3 regions of the Paenibacillus sp. FSL H7-0942 genome follow, and region 3 is predicted to be linked to each of the others. Evidence: riboswitches for the same ligand, from Rfam matches in the RefSeq annotation. Region 3 holds a riboswitch; each other region holds the start of a gene.

Region 1 (5,543 bases), 390 kb from region 3:
TATTCAGATCACGGAACTGGATGTGGATAGCGGAATTCCATTTGGTGAAGAGATGTCCGATGAAGTTGCAGTAAAGCAGGCGTATCGATATAAGGAACTGTTGGATTTGTACAAAAAACACAAAGACCACATTTCTTCAGTTACCTTATGGGGACTCCAAGATGAGAAGTCTTACAACAACCAGGCTATGCTGTTTGATTCAGCCCTGAAGGCCAAAAAGGCATACTGGGGACTCGTGGATGAATCCAGTTTGCCTGTGTTGACGCAGAGAGCCGTCTCACTTTCGGGTAAACCGGATATCAAAAAACAGACACAAGATCCGCTCTGGAACAAAGCGGTGTCTACTCCACTGAAGGGTGACTCTTCGGGATCAGCCAGTTTCCGCACTTTATGGGATCATAGTAACCTGTATATCCTCGTGGATGTACAGGATGCAAAGGCAGATGTGAATGACAGAGTAGATATCTTTGTTGATCTCAATAATGGCAAGACCACTTCATATGAAGCAGATGACCGACACGTAATCATTAAGCGGTCGGGCAAAGCTGAGGGTGTGGAGCAGCGTTCATATCGTGTACGCGAGACAAAAGCCGGATATCAGGTTGAATTGTCCATTCCGTGGGGTGGTATCCAAGTCGGATCAGAATATGAAGCCGGATTGGATATCCGTGTGACTGATGGCGGTTCAAGTGGGACACAACCTTATAATCCACTGTACTGGAATGATAGAACACAATCTCAGGAACAGGATACAAGCAAATACGGCGTGATTCAACTCGCCCCTATGCCCAAATCTGCACAAGCTGTGCAAGGGATTGTTCAGATTGATGGGAAGAAAGACACATCATGGAATAAGGCTGCACCATTTGAAGTAAAACGGTTGAACCAGAGCGAAGGTGCAGAGGCAGTGGCTCGCGCAATGTGGTCAGGTGAGTATCTATACCTGCTGATCGACGTCACTGATCCAAACATCATTACAGATAGTATCAACCCATGGGATCAGGATTCGGTTGAGATTTTCCTGGACGAGAATCACCAGCGCACACCGTATTTTCAATATGATGATGCCCAGTTCAGAATCAGTGCAGACAATGTGGGAACCTTTGCAGGGGGTGCCTCACCTGGACGCCTTGTAAGTGCTGTGAAGAAAACAAATAAAGGATATCTCGTAGAAGCCAGAATTCATTTACAATCATTGACGCCCAAAGCAGGAAATGTTCTCGGTTTCGAGCTCCAAATTAACGACAACCAGGGCGGAGGTAAGCAGAGCGTAGCCAAGTGGAATGATACGACCAATGAGAGCTGGAGAAATACTTCCCAGTACGGAATACTCACTTTTGTCGGAAAGAACAAACTCGGGCATTAAACCATCGGCAGTAGTTGCAAGAATAGAAACCATCATAACAGTGGCTGAAACTCAACCATTGTTGTGATGGTTTTCATCGTTTACATACGTCACCAAAGGTGATGAGGGGCGATACAATCTTCCTTGACTATATTTAACAGCCCTTGATATACTAAATGGATGTTATTTTATCTTTTATGGGAATAGGAAAGTAATCAACTACATACAACCGTTTGCGAGGGAGCCTTAACCGGCTGAGAGGGTGTTAAACCGACCTTACCTGATTTGGATAATGCCAACGTAGGGATGCAACGATGAAACACTGTACTTGGGTAGCTCATGCGAACCCCCTTGTTTTAGTGTATTTGTCTGCGAAACATCCATAGGATGTTTCGTTTTTTTGTTTTTAAATACGTACATTATGAATTGGAGGAACACATGTTGACTATTTCAGAGAGACTATATCAGGCAGCACAGCCTGTGTGGAAGGAATGTCTTGAGCATCCCTTTGTTAAAGGAATCGGAGATGGTTCCTTAACGGTTGAACAATTTCGTTATTATTTGCTGCAAGACTACTTGTACCTGTTCGATTATGCCCGCGTATTTGCACTAGGTATTGTCAAGTCGCACGACCCCAAATTGATGCAGTTTTTTAGTGAAAACGTAGATAACATCCTGAATGGTGAAATGAAAATTCATCGTTCTTATATGGAGCGATTAGGAATTACAGAGGATCATGTTTTCCAGGTAAAACCTGCCCTGAAAAATGCAGCCTATACTAACTATATGCTCTCTGTTTCCCATGCGGGTGGCATAGCAGAAGTACTTGTATCCATTCTGGCCTGCTCATGGAGCTATGCAGAGATTGGTCAAGTCCTTGCCCAAAAGCCAGGTGCAGCTGAGCATCCTTTTTACGGAGAGTGGATCACAGGATATGCTTCCTCTGAATACAACAGCAACAATCAATCCCTAGTGACGTTAACTGATAAGCTATTAGAAGGCTGTAGCGAGGGAACGTACCAACGGATGGAGGATATTTTCGTGATGTGCAGTCGCTTTGAGCTTGATTTTTGGGAAATGTCATGGAAGCTGGAGCCTTAAGTTCACTGTAGTCAATTAAAGTAGAGAGCAGCGGCCATAAACAGTCTCAGGATAGAAATAAGTAGAATACGTAAAGGAACGCTTGCAATAAGCGTGTTTCGTGACGATGCCAAAAAAAGGGCGGATAGTATCCGCCTTTTTTCATTGTTGAAATTCTTGACACAGGGACATTTTGTTCTCTGAAGTCTCTGGCTAAAATCAAAAAGGGTGTCAGGACGGAATGTTCATAGCAGTCTGAATGTTTTTCAGATCGAGCTGAATTTGCTCTGCAATATGGTAAGGGTGGTATAAACCATGCTGCACCATGTAATTTGATATCTTTTCATGAGAATCTATGGCTTCATCGAGCTGTTTCATCAAAATTTGTTTGATTTCGGGGGTGGCACATTCGGTCACAGCCATGGCGTAGTTTCTGACACCGCTCTTGGCGTTCATCAAAAAATCCATTGCGATCACGTCATCGGTCAGCGTATTAAGACCAGTCATGTGTTCTAATATTGGGTTCATTTTTTTATCTCCTATACAGTCGCTTTAGACAGCACTCCACCGAGCTCCTGAAGCTGCTGTTGTGATAAGATCGCATCTTGTTGCAAAATTTGCTTGAGCTCCGGGTCGGTTACCAGAGCTTGCATGGTCTTGGATTTAGTCATACAAACCGTCTTGAACGCAGCTATTTCATGTACCTCGAGCATCTCATGCAAAGCGTATGTGGAATCCATTCAGATTGTCCTCCCATGTATCTATTCATATTTAAGGCTTTAAGATGACTTTAATGCAATCGTCCGTTTTTGTATCGAACACTTCATAGCCCCGTTTGGCCTCGCTGAGCGGAATGACGTGCGTAACAATGTCGCCAGGGTCCACTTTGCCAGACGTAACCAACTCGTACATGTATGGCATGTAGTGAATGACCGGAGCTTGTCCGGAACGGATATTCACGTTTCGCTGCATGATATCACCGAGCGGGAATCCGTTATAACGTCCGCCGTATACCCCAGTGACTTGAATGGTGCCACCTTTGCGAACAGCCTGAGATGCAATGATAAATGCGCTCATGGTGCCGCCTTGCAGTTTCATACCGCTGGCTAGAAATTCAAGATCGCTCATCTTGCCGTCCATTCCTACCGCATCAATGACAACATCGGCGCCGCCTTTGGTCATTTCCTTGAGAGTGTTCCCAATATTCTTATCCTGTTCGAAGTTTACTATTTCCACATTGTTTGTTCGCTTCGCATGCTTTAAGCGGTAATCGACATAGTCGACGGCTATGACCCGCTTAGCTCCTTTCAGCCAGCAGAACTTCTGGGCTAGGAGTCCGACCGGGCCGCAGCCGAGCACAATGACCGTATCTCCATTTTTAACGCCGGCGTTATCTACGCTCCAGAATGCCGTCGTCATGGCATCGGCGATCAAGCTTAGCTTTTCGTCCGGTTGTTCGCAGTTTTCAGGGATCTTAAAGTGGGTAAAATTAGCAAATGGGACCCGTAAATACTCCGCTTGCCCGCCGGGATATCCGCCGGTCGTTCCGGAGTAGCCGAAATATGCGCCCATATCCCCGTGTTCGTTGGAATTGTCACATTGGCTTTCCAGCTGATTTTTGCAAAAAAAGCATTCTCCGCATGCGATGTTAAACGGGATGATTACGCGGTCGCCTTTTTTTACCTTGGTCACGCCAGGGCCCACTTCTTCTACGATCCCCATCGGCTCATGTCCGATGACATAGTTTTCCTGAAGGTTAGGGATCATCCCGTGAATAAGATGAAGGTCAGAACCGCAAATCGCGGTACTGGTGATCTTTACGATCATATCGTCCGGTTTCACAATCTTCGCATCCGGCACCTCTTTGACCACGACATTTTTAACCCCTTGATACGTTACCGCCTTCATGCTTTATGTCCTCCAATATGTTCATCTGGGGTCCGATCAAACATCCCTTTACGTGACGTATCACCCGGGAACAGATTCATCTGCCCGATCATCACCGTATTTTTCGCCGAAAGCTGATCGAGTTGGTACTGTTCGTTCAGCTCATAAGGATGAAACCATTTTTTGCGAATCATGAGCTCCGAAATTTCTTGGTGCATTGAAATTCCCTGCTTCAGATGAGTATGCAACAGGGCTCTTACATCCGGTGAAGCCGTTTCCGTCAGGGCGATGGACAAATTACGTACACCCTCCTTGGCACGAAGAAGGAAATCCATGGCAAAAGTCATATCTGCCATTTCCGGCATATTCAATGAATTAATCGGATCTAAATAATCGGTATTCATCTGAGTTCCCCTTAATGTGTTATAGGTGTCGGATTATTCGGAACGGGTGCTTGAAAAGGAGCTCTTGCGTAGATTGCTTGCAGCTCAGCAATCTGTTGTATGGATTGAATTACGTCTTTCTGCATTAATGCTTTTAGCTCTTGGTCAAAGACCAGGCCTTGCATAAGTTTCGACTTAGCGATGCAGAGCGTTTTGAAGTTTAACGCTTCATGCAGTTCCATCGATTCGTGCGGCGCTAGCGTTGGATTAGCCATTCAGAAATGATCCCCTCCTTTTTCATCAAGATTAGATTTTCCAATGCATCGGATCTTATACTAATATGGATCACCGGAGAGGTAAGATCCGAATATTCCCATACAGTCGCAGGGATATATACAAAATCTCAATCCCATACTTATTTCTGTTTAAATGAATGATCTTACTCATGGAAGGAGGAGTCACGGTGCCCAATAAAAACAAAATTGATCTAGCAACCGAAAACGCAAGAAAACCAGCAGAAGATGCACTTAACTCGAGTGGTAGTAATACGCTGGAGCAGCATGCATCTAACGCGGTTTCTAAGGTGCAGACGGCTTTAAATCAGGCAATAAGCTCGTTAAGTGAATCTAATGCGGCAACAAATTCACAAGCGTTGGAGATTGCCAGGCAGCAATTGACCCGAGCAGAGGAATTTTTAGATCAAGCGATAACTTCAGCCAATGCATTAGGTTTACCGGACCAACAATAAAACGGTTTTGGTACTGATAAGCTTGGCAAAGTTTTGCGTTGACGATCGGAAGAAGCATTTTTCCTAGAGCACATATAGTTAACGTCAACATGCTTCGGCT
Region 2 (5,543 bases), 3.0 Mb from region 3:
ATAACAGTGAACACCATCAGCAGCTGGTGATCCAATGTTTACGTTTTTGAGCGTGGCCCCTGCCTCCAGACGGAAGACTGGCTTCTGATTTTCTGCTTGAGATCCGTCGCCCAGTGTGGAAGGATTGGCTACAAATGTTTTACCTTGGCCGTCATAGGTCGTGCCCTTTGGTACCACAATGGTTGAATTTACAACCGTAGGCGCAGCCGCAACCGGAACTGCACCAAATATAGAAGCAACCAAACCAGCGGACAGTAACAACGTCAACATTTTTTTCATAACTTTATTCCTCCCTTATTCTCTCGTTTTTTGGTAGTGTACAGTCTGGGCTTGTACTGGAAGTTCGCCAGAGGTGCACCTCTGTCCGAACCACAACCTAATCCTACCAAATAAGGAAGGTAACTAGAATAATCATTAGATCAGATATATCATGACATCGTACAATCCCTGTCATATCGGCATTTTTTGCATGCTAGGTCTCTCAAGCAATATGCTCATATCAACCTCTGGTATGCTCATTTGTAACGTTGGTACCCCTCACTTAATCCCCAATAACAAAGAAAGACCACTACATTTGTCTCCAAATGTGTGATCTTGAATGTCTTCTGGCTTGCTGTTATAAAATATCAGGCTCCGAATCTCTTACGATAACCGCACTTTCGACACAACTCTTCCACAGCTTCCCGCTTGGAGAAGCCATATACCAGATTGTTCGCTCGCTCACCCTCAATAATCTCCGAGAATGACTTCTCGTGCACATTACCCAGGTTAATCACACCCTCGCCATCGAGACAGCATGGAACCACCGTTCCATCTACAAGCACAGCTGCCTGACCGCGAAGTGCATGGCAAAATCCTTTACCGTCATCTTCAGGTGCATCCAGACTTGGCCACTGGAACTCATGGTCCTGATTCAGGTATACATTCGGGGCAATTTTGACCCCGCTACCTGGAACTACTTTTTCCTCAATGCGGAAATCCAGATTGAACTCACGTTCCAATACTTCAAGGGTCTCCCGATTTCGATTCATCTGAGCATTTGTGAAGTTATCCTGTGTCAGATTCCACAACCGAAATGAGATGATGACATTGTGCTTAACGGCCTCGTGTACAAAGGACAAAATATGACGCAGGTATCCGTCACGGTCTGTTGAACCTTCATGCCCATCGAAACTGTGCAGGGAGAAATTCATCTGCCGCAGCGCTGGTTTGCCAAGCAATTTATGCTGAGTCTTGGGCAGCAGTGTACCATTCGTTGTAATGTTCACCTTGAGTCCCTTCTCATGTGCGGAATCGAGCAACAGATCTATTTTGGGATGCAACAAGGGTTCGCCTTTGACATGTAGATAAATATGATTGGTGTGTGGTTTAACTTGATCCAGTATATTGTTGAAGACTTCAGGGTCAATGAATCCTTTGGCACGCTGTGTCTGCGGACAGAAGCTGCATGCCAGATTGCAGATACTCGTGATCTCAATATATACTTTTTTGAACGTTTTCAACTCGGGTCCCCATTCTGCTTCGGAGGGAGAACAATCCCGCCTGCATTTGTGATCCGGCCAATATGCGCCACCACTATTATATCGGGTTAGGGAGCCTAGGTAAATTGTTCAGTTGTTCGGGTCTGACTCCAAGTTCATCTCAACAATTCCATCATGCTGCCTCTTTACAGTTCATGTTCAAGTGATATATGCTGAACACACAACTGCATATCTTGAACTTTTGCACTAGGGGAGCCTTGCGGCTGAGACGAATATGACTATTCGGACCCTTTGAACCTGATCTGGATCATACCAGCGGAGGGAAGTGGAGCGGCCTTTTAGTAAGCGGAATTTTTCATGTATGTGAAGATAAATTGCGGATTTAACTTACAGACCCACTCATTTCTCCGGAAATGGGTGGGTCTTTTTTGTTCCTTTTGCAGAGTATAGGATGCCGTTGTTATTGCAGTAGTCTGACATCAAGGGGGTGAGGATCAGATGGATAACCATGTAACCATTCACAACGTAAGCTTTGCTTTTCCCGAAAAAAAAGAGTCCCCTGTGCTCGTCAATGTGTCACTTCAGGTTCAACAAGGAGAATTTGTCTCGCTCATCGGCTCCAGCGGATCAGGTAAAAGCACACTCTTCAAGCTGCTCGCAGGCTTGCATGAGCCAACCGTTGGCACCATCGATATAGCTGATGTCCCGCAAGGACAACGGCTCGGACGAGTCGCCTATATGCCGCAGAAAGATCTGCTGTTATCCTGGCGTACCGTCATGGAGAACTGCATGCTACCTGCCGAGCTTGCACCAGGCCGACAGGACAAGGACAAACTACGAGCCGATATCATCGCAGGATTGGCAAGGTTCGGCTTGTCCGGTTATGAGCAGGCCTATCCAGATGAGTTATCCGGCGGCATGCGGCAGCGGGTGGCATTGCTGCGTACCTTGCTTACAGGCGGGCAGCTCATGTTGCTGGATGAACCCTTCGGTGCACTCGACGCCTTAACCAAACGAGAAATGCATCGCTGGTTGCTGGAGCTGTGGGAGGACTTTGGACAAACCGTGCTGTTCATTACCCATGACATCGAGGAAGCCCTGCTGTTAAGTGACCGTATCATTCTGTTAACTCCAGGGGGGCAAGGTCAGCAGTTGCGGGAGATGACGGTTCCTTTACCACGCCCAAGGCATTCGGACATGATCTACAAACCGGCTCTCGTGCAGATGAGGCAACAACTGGAGGAACAATTACATGCAAAATGATAGAGCTGAGGTTAGCGTTTGGACGTGGTGTTCAAAGTGGCTCTCGAAATGGTTTTCCCAATATGGTTTGTTTATTCTGCTCATGTTCTTTTTACTGGCGATCTGGGAAGTGATTGTGCGTATGGGATGGGTGCCCTCCTTCATCATTCCTGCACCCACGGCCATCACAGGCTCACTGGTTGAGCATCGTCGTCTGCTGTTGACCATCCATCTGCCTGCTACCTTTATGGAGGTTATTGTTGGTTTTGGCTTGTCCATAGTGACTGGAATTACGCTGGCAACAGGCATGCATATGAACGGATCGATTGAAAAGGCCCTATATCCCTTCATTGTAATTAGTCAGACCATCCCGCTGATCGCCTTGTCCCCCGTATTTATCTTGTGGTTTGGTTACACGTTGTGGAGCAAAGTCGCAGTGGTATTTTTAATCGCATTCTTCCCCATTGTGGTCAGTACCTACGATGGACTCCGCCAAGGCGATCCAGAGCAGCGTGAACTGCTGCTCACCATGGGCGCCAGCAAGTGGGATATTTTTCGCAAACTCCAGGTTCCCCTGGCACTTCCCTCTTTTTTCTCGGGGCTAAAGATGTCTGTGGTGTACTGCGTGGTTGGGGCAACGATTGGCGAATGGCTCGGTGGTAGCAAAGGTCTAGGGTACTTCAGCCGTCGTATGTCCAGCAACATGAACACGGATGCGATGTTTGCCGCCATTTTGCTGTTATCCCTGCTTGGGATCGTTTTGTTTGTACTGATTACCTGGCTGGAGAACCGGTTTAGCATACGGCGTCATCGTCATGGAGGCAAAAGAAAGGTTGGATAATACTTAGACAGAAATTAGATGTAAATACAGGAGTTACGATCTTCAGAACATACCTTATGCACAATTTCAGCAGCATCTTCAATCAGTTCATTGTCACATTGTCATTAACATGCTGTTGTCCATTTTCTACAAATCAAAACGATGAAATGAGGAACTTCATTTATGAATAACAAAGGTATATACTCCCTGCTTCCCATCATGCTCATTAGCCTTTTGCTGTTCGTTAGCGGATGCAGCACCACGAATACCAGCAAAAATACGCCAACAACAGACTCTAAGACCAACGCACAACAAACAGACAAGTCTGCAACCGAACCAGCATCAGACGCCAAAGATAAACTGTCCATCATGCTCGACTGGTACCCGAATGCAGTACACTCCTTCATCTATGTGGCTCAGGAAAAAGGATACTTTGCAGACCAAGGTCTGGATGTCGAAATTCAGATGCCTGCGGATACCAATGATTCGCTCAAACTTGTTGCTGCCGGAAAAATTGATCTGGCCCTAAGCTACCAGCCCCAAGTCTTGCTCGCGCGTGGCGAGAACATTCCTGTACGTTCCATTGCTGCTGTTGTTCGGCACCCGCTTGTGCATCTGTTGACCGAAGCAAATGGCAACGTGAATTCACCCAAAGATCTTGAAGGAAAAACTGTCGGTTATTCTTCGATTCCGCTGTATGAAGCGATGGTTCGTACGATGATCAGCCACGATGGTGGCAATCCCGACAACATGAATCTGGTTGACGTTGGGTTCGATCTGATTCCTTCGCTGGCTTCCGGACAGGCGGATGCAATTATGGGTGGTTTTATTAACCATGAACAATTGATTTTGGAGAAAGAAGGACATGCCATGAAATCAATTAACCCCACCGATTATGGCGTGCCTGATTATTATGAATTGGTCCTGACTGCGAGTGAAGCTGGCATTGAAGCAAAAAAAGACCAACTTACCCGGTTCGTCAAAGCGGTCCAGGAAGGACAGAAATATGTAACGGAGCATCCAGAAGAAGCCTTGAATATTCTGCTCGCTCATGAGAATGAAACGTCTCCGCTTGACCCGGAGATCGAAACCAAAAGCCTGGAAATTCTGCTACCACTCATGAATGAAGAAGGCCAACCATTTGGTCGGCAGGAAATGGAATCGTGGGAAAATGTACGTGCATGGCTCGTTGAACAGGATTTGATTCCTGAATCGGTGAAAGCCGAGGATGCTTTTATTACTCTGCAAGGAGAGTAAATAAAGGAGAGCAACGTGAATGAAGGAAAAGTGATTGAACATAAAGGGAATGAAAGCAATGTGATTAAAAGCAAAGTTAGCAAAACGTAGGATCGAATGCATGAAGTTTTGCGAAATGGAATTGGCCTGAAGCAAGCATCGGAGGATCAGAATTTATAACAATCCTAAGTGGCTTGATGTGCAATTGGGTAGATTGATATGCGTTTGACTGGCTTGATGTGCATCTGGGCAGATTGATATGCGTTTAGGTGGCTTGTTGATATGTATTTGGTAATGTAATTAGCGCTTATCTTCAAGCCTACTGGGAGCTGAAACGCTCCTTAATTTGATCGAAACAGAGCATGCTACGACCGCTAACGAATCTGAGGCGTCCTATTCAGGGATTTGGAGCGGTTGCAGAAATCTAAAGAACCTGAAACATGTTATATCAGAATAAATAGCTGTTTGCAGCGTTTTGGTCAGGAGATTCTGGGAATAACGTGTCTGATGTTCCTTACATTTCAAAAGGAGGACCTGACAGCCAAATAAGACGTCCTGTGTTCTTTAGAAACATCGTCTGAACAGTCGTGCCCCGATCGATCGTGCCCAAATCAGTTGGGTATCGACCAGCCTGGACTTCAAGACACTGGTTGGATGCTAACATCCATCACAGTATTGCTTGCCTGAGTTTGGAGAAATACCCTGGGTTCACTTTCTGTATTTTGTATCGTTTCGTTTTTTACTGTTTCGTATGTGTACTGTTG
Region 3 (5,543 bases):
GCAGACTCGTGAAGAAAACGGCCATCGTAGGTGGGGTAGATCCTTTAACGGGTATCAAGTACTATTATCCCTCCACTTGTGGTAATGGTTACCGTGCTGAAGAGGTGTTTACAGACGCAAGACAAGCAGCTGCACAAGGCTATTTCGAATATAAATGCTCTAATCGTTAGGGTAGCCTGTATGACAAAATTATGTAAGAGGTTCCTGAACTGTTTACATTACTTTCAGAAAAGACGGGACCTGTGCTAGAATAGGGTTTCGGAACAATAATAAAAGTAATGTCTAATAGATAGGAGCAACCTCATCTTATGAGTTTATTGTCAGTAGAGAACGTAAGTCACAATTTTGGAGATCGCACGTTATTTAAAAATGTATCGTTTCGTTTACTTGCCGGAGAGCGTGTAGGACTTGTTGGTGCCAATGGTGTGGGTAAATCCACATTAATGAACATCCTTACCGGTAAATTGCTTAAAGATAGTGGAAAAGTGGAATGGACACCTAAGGTCCGTTATGGATATCTGGATCAGCACACGAAGCTTACCCCAGGCAAAACCATTCGTGACGTTCTTAAAGATGCATTCCTTCCGTTGCTTGAATTAGAAAAAGAAATGATGAATATAACGGACCAGATGGCAGATGCAGATCCAGATAAGCTGGAGCAGTTGCTGGAAGAGATGGGCGATATTCAGGAACAACTGGAACAGGGCGATTTTTATCTGATTGACGTAAAAGTGGAAGAGATGGCCAATGGTCTTGGTTTGTCCGCAATTGGTCTTGATCGGGATGTCGCAGCTCTAAGTGGTGGGCAACGTACCAAGGTGCTTCTTGCCAAGCTTCTGCTTGAGAAACCTACAGCCCTTTTGCTGGATGAGCCGACCAACTATCTGGATGTAGAGCACATTGAATGGTTGTCACGTTACCTGAAGGACTACCCTCATGCGTTCCTCTTAATCTCCCATGACACGGAATTCATGAATGAAGTAGTAAATGTCATTTATCATTTGGAATTTGCCAAATTAACGAGATATGCAGCGAACTATAACAAGTTCCTTGAGATGGCTGATATGAATAAAGCCCAGCATATTGATGCGTACGAGAAGCAGCAAGAGTACATCAAGAAGCAGGAAGATTTCATTCAGCGTAACAAGGCACGTGCTTCAACTTCAGGTCGAGCGAAGAGCCGGGAGAAACAGCTGGACAGAATTGAACGTATTGATCGTCCAGATGAAGCGGCCAAACCAACGTTCAAATTCAAGGATGCCCGTGCGAGTAGCAAAACGGTCTTTGAGGGCATTGATTTTGAAATTGGATATACGTATCCTTTGCTGCCTAAGATGACAATGACAATTGAACGTGGTGAGAAAATTGCCATCGTAGGTTGTAATGGTGTGGGTAAATCGACGCTGCTGAAAACCATCTTGGGCAAAATATCTCCACTCAGTGGAAAGACCTTTTTGGGAGATTATCTCGAAACGGCCTATTTTGAGCAGGAAGTTCGTGCTGGAAATATCACGCCGATTGAGGATGTCTGGAATGAGTTTTCACATTTGACCCAGAATGAGGTCCGGGGTCATCTCGCTCGCTGCGGGTTGAAAAATGAGCACATTACCCGTCCGCTTAACATGCTGAGTGGTGGAGAGCAAGCCAAGGTTCGTCTATGCAAACTCTTGATGCGTGAAAGCAACTGGATTCTATTCGATGAGCCGACGAACCATTTGGATGTCACAGCTAAAGCTGAGTTACAGCGTGCCTTGCAAGAATTCAAGGGAACGGTGTTGCTGGTATCTCATGAACCTGATTTCTACGAGGGTTGGGTTACCAAAACATGGAATGTTGAAGAATGGTCTGAGAAAAACTAGACAATTCAAGCAACGCTTAATAGAAATGAACGGTGACAAAAAAATCCGTCTATGGTAATATAGGCTACAACTTCATATGAACACTAGGGGGGCCGCACGATGTGGCTGAGATGGAAGAATGCGATTCCGGACCCTTTGCACCTGATCTGGATCATACCAGCGTAGGGAAGTGGCGAGCGCGTTTAAGTGAATGACGTGAGCAAACGGCAATTCGGAAGGATTTCAACCGTCTGCTTAACGAATTGAAACATGCAGTTGCGTGTATAACGTTATGGCTATAAGGTCTATAGCTTTATTGCACGAAATGAACTGTATGTATCAGTCAGTCATCTGGTCCTATAATTAATACGCAGCCACTCCCCTACGGGAGTGGCTTTTTTGTGTTTTCATAGCATTCACACATGGAAGGGGATGAACAGTACGGTAAGTTCTCATGAACATGTTCACGAATCATTTGAATTGCATGTTGTATCTACGGGTGTAGGGAATCAAGCATCTTTTGTAAAAGCTGCAAAGGACGTTTGGCCATGGGTGGACTACATCCATATACGAGAGAAACAACTCTCGTGGCAAGACAAGATCGGTTGGGCTGAAAGTCTGCGTAGCGTTGGCGTTCCATCTTGTCGCATCGTTATCAATGGTTCAGAACTGCCACCACAGAATGACATCTATGGCGGTGTACATTGGGGGCAAGATGCGATACGTAACTATAACCCTGCTGTAATAAGCAATGTGCAGCGACTTCGTTTGGGCGTATCTGTTCATTCAATCGATGAGGCAAAAATCGCTGAAGAACGGGGAGCCGATTACCTTTTCTTCGGGAATGTCTACTCAACCAACAGTAAGCCTGATCTTGAACCAAGAGGATTATATGCTCTGGCTGAAGTGTGCTCTGGTGTCTCCATTCCTGTCATGGCGATTGGAGGCATCGAACCGGGAAACATTCACGCTATTCGCTCTGCAGGCGCACAGGGAGTCGCTGTGATCTCGAATGTATGGGCGAGCGATTCCCCGGATCGGGCGGCTGAATCATTAAGGCAGGCTATCGTTGCTACAGAAAGTTTGAGCCGCTGAATCAAGGAGATGAGAGGATGAAAAAGATCATTACTGATAGACCGGATAAGATTTATGCAGAAACGATTATTGTAGGCGGAGGCGTTGTTGGATGTGCCATTGCGTATGAGCTTGCTTCCTGTGGACAGGATGTGCTGTTACTGGAGCGTTCGGCGATTGCAGGAGGGACTTCTTGCGCAGCGGCTGGGATGCTGGCAGCAGACAGTGAGGATTTTGCTCATCCTTTGATGGCTAAGCTTGCCAGACAGAGCAGGCAGTTACTTATCGAGCAACAGGTGCTAATGGCTACACTCAGTGAGGTAGAGACTGGACTGCAACGCCAGGGATTCCTAACTCCTTTTCGTTCATACAGTGAATTAAGTAGTTATAAGGACAATCGGAAGTCTGCGTTGTCTGCTTCTGCTGATGAGGTGTGGTGGGACCGTTCCGTTGTACAACATGAGGCATCATGGCTTAACAGAGATACGTATGGAGCCTACTACAGACCTTACGAGAGTGAGATTCTTCCAGTCCATCTAACGAAGGCATATGCTGAATCCGCTCAAGCATTGGGAGCACGGGTTATGGAGGACATACAGGATATACGTGTGCAAGCAAACGAACACGGCGTGCAGGGAATCACCACATCGATCGGTGAGATGAAATGCAAACATGTCATTATAGCGGCTGGATTACAGAGTGAAGAGTTGATGAGACATGTGAATCTGAGCTTGCCTGTGTGGTCGGTAAAAGGTGAAATAGCCGCCGTTCAGTTCTCAGATGAACATGCTGGGTACAGACCTGACAGAACGGTGTATGCAGAGGATATCTATATTGTTCCCAAAGCCAATGGCGAAGTTTGGCTTGGGGCAACCAGTCTGCCAGGTAGAACGGATTTGAACGTTTCTGTACAGGGTGTTCAGAAGCTGCTAACAGCGGCTACCCACTGGGTGCCTGGGATGAAGGAAGCACAATTTATACGAGCGTGGGCAGGCGTAAGACCGGCAACTCCCGATGGACTGCCTTATATAGGTGCTTGCGAAAGTGTTCCAGGGCTGTTTGCCGCCTTTGGACATTACCGTAACGGTATTTTGCTCAGTGCGATAACAGGCAGACTAATCGCTGAATTGCTCGCGGGTAAAAGCTCAGAAGAGCTCGGAATTGAGGCGCTGAGCCCTGAGCGATTGAACAGAAAGGGAGTGGTGCAGTGAATATCATCGTTAATGGTCAACGGATGGAGATTGAAGACAGATTGAATCGTGTGGATAAACTGCTTCAATCTTTTGATCTGCAAGTCAAGACTGTAGTTGTAGAGCTGAATAAGCATATTTTAACCCGCGAGTACCATGAAACGACGGCATTAAGAGAAGGCGATCGAATTGAGATTGTACATTTTGTAGGAGGCGGTTGATGATGTTGAACATTGGTAAATATACGTTTGAGTCCAGATTGTTGCTCGGAACAGGCAAGTTTTCCGATCTGGAAGTGCAAAGTCAGGCTGTGGAAGCATCTGAAACGGAAGTTTTAACCTTTGCTGTTCGTCGTCTGAATCTGGAGGAACGTAATCAGAAGCATTTCCTGGATACGTTGGATTTGAACAAATACACACTTCTTCCGAATACGGCGGGGGCTTCCACTGCGGAAGAGGCGGTGCGGATTGCCGAGCTTGCGCGGGCTTCAGGACTTTGTGATATGATAAAAGTCGAAGTCATCGGAGATGGAATGACGTTACTCCCAGATCCGATTGAAACGTACAAGGCTTGCGAAATTTTGCTGGAAAAGGGCTTCACGGTATTGCCTTATATTTCGGATGATGTCATTCTGGCCAAAAGGCTACAATTACTTGGCGTACATGCTGTAATGCCTGGCGCTTCTCCCATCGGAGCTGGTAGAGGTATCATCAATCCCTATAACCTTGAGATCATCATTGAGCAGGCCGTTGTACCTGTAATTGTTGATGCAGGATTACGCTCCCCAAAAGATGCTGCTTATGCGATGGAACTTGGGGCCGATGGCGTATTGTTAAATACAGCCGTATCCGGATCAGGGGATCCAGTGAGCATGGCTAAAGCGATGCGATTGGGGGTAGAAGCGGGTAGATTGGCATATGAGGCAGGCATGATTCCCGTAAAGCGTTATGCAGTAGCCAGTAGTCCGGTGGAAGGAATGGTTCATACATGACAGATCAATTAACATCTTCCGAGCAGGCCGATCGTTATTCCAGACAGGAACGGTACGCGCCACTTGGTAAGGAAGGCCAGGCTAGATTAAAGGGCAGCAGAGTTTTAATTGTAGGCGCTGGCGCACTTGGAACAGGAATTGCAGAAACGTTAGTTCGTTCAGGAGTCGGACACTTAACGATTGTGGATCGTGATTATGTGGAGTGGAGTAACCTGCAGCGGCAGCAATTATATGTAGAACAGGACGCGATGGAGCGGATACCGAAGGCAATGGCGGCGGAAAAACGTTTATCTGCCATTAATTCCACGGTTCATGTGGAAGGGAAAGTGTTGGACGTCAGAGTAGATGAGTTGGAAGAACTCGTTCAGCATACAGACTTGATCATGGATGCAACGGATAACTTTGATACCCGACTACTTATTAATGATATGGCACAGAAGCACGGTATTC

Evidence for each region. Region 3 has a riboswitch for thiamine pyrophosphate ahead of MHI48_RS17880 (thiamine phosphate synthase). Riboswitches for the same ligand answer to the same signal wherever they lie in the genome.
Region 1: linked by a shared signal. The riboswitch ahead of tenA (thiaminase II) and the one ahead of MHI48_RS17880 (thiamine phosphate synthase) in region 3 are both predicted to bind thiamine pyrophosphate.
Region 2: linked by a shared signal. The riboswitch ahead of MHI48_RS04730 (ABC transporter ATP-binding protein) and the one ahead of MHI48_RS17880 (thiamine phosphate synthase) in region 3 are both predicted to bind thiamine pyrophosphate.

The regions. Positions count from the first base shown of each region.
Region 1 covers NZ_CP150279.1:3,633,912-3,639,454, forward strand. The annotation lists gene MHI48_RS16125 (endo-1,4-beta-xylanase) at 1-1,366, shown strand, start outside; TPP riboswitch at 1,573-1,670, shown strand; gene tenA (thiaminase II) at 1,784-2,446, shown strand; gene MHI48_RS16135 (spore coat protein) at 2,657-2,953, opposite strand; gene MHI48_RS16140 (hypothetical protein) at 2,965-3,165, opposite strand; gene MHI48_RS16145 (zinc-dependent alcohol dehydrogenase) at 3,197-4,333, opposite strand; gene MHI48_RS16150 (spore coat protein) at 4,330-4,716, opposite strand; gene MHI48_RS16155 (hypothetical protein) at 4,728-4,970, opposite strand; gene MHI48_RS16160 (hypothetical protein) at 5,159-5,443, shown strand.
Region 2 covers NZ_CP150279.1:1,040,447-1,045,989, reverse strand. The annotation lists gene MHI48_RS04740 (pectate lyase) at 1-279, opposite strand, end outside; gene MHI48_RS04735 (radical SAM/SPASM domain-containing protein) at 627-1,502, opposite strand; TPP riboswitch at 1,720-1,822, shown strand; gene MHI48_RS04730 (ABC transporter ATP-binding protein) at 1,980-2,744, shown strand; gene MHI48_RS04725 (ABC transporter permease) at 2,734-3,564, shown strand; gene MHI48_RS04720 (ABC transporter substrate-binding protein) at 3,727-4,800, shown strand; gene MHI48_RS04715 (hypothetical protein) at 5,294-5,443, opposite strand.
Region 3 covers NZ_CP150279.1:4,021,381-4,026,923, reverse strand. The annotation lists gene MHI48_RS17890 (hypothetical protein) at 1-170, shown strand, start outside; gene MHI48_RS17885 (ABC-F family ATP-binding cassette domain-containing protein) at 309-1,859, shown strand; TPP riboswitch at 1,935-2,044, shown strand; gene MHI48_RS17880 (thiamine phosphate synthase) at 2,271-2,933, shown strand; gene thiO (glycine oxidase ThiO) at 2,951-4,123, shown strand; gene thiS (sulfur carrier protein ThiS) at 4,120-4,323, shown strand; gene MHI48_RS17865 (thiazole synthase) at 4,326-5,093, shown strand; gene MHI48_RS17860 (ThiF family adenylyltransferase) at 5,090-5,543, shown strand, end outside.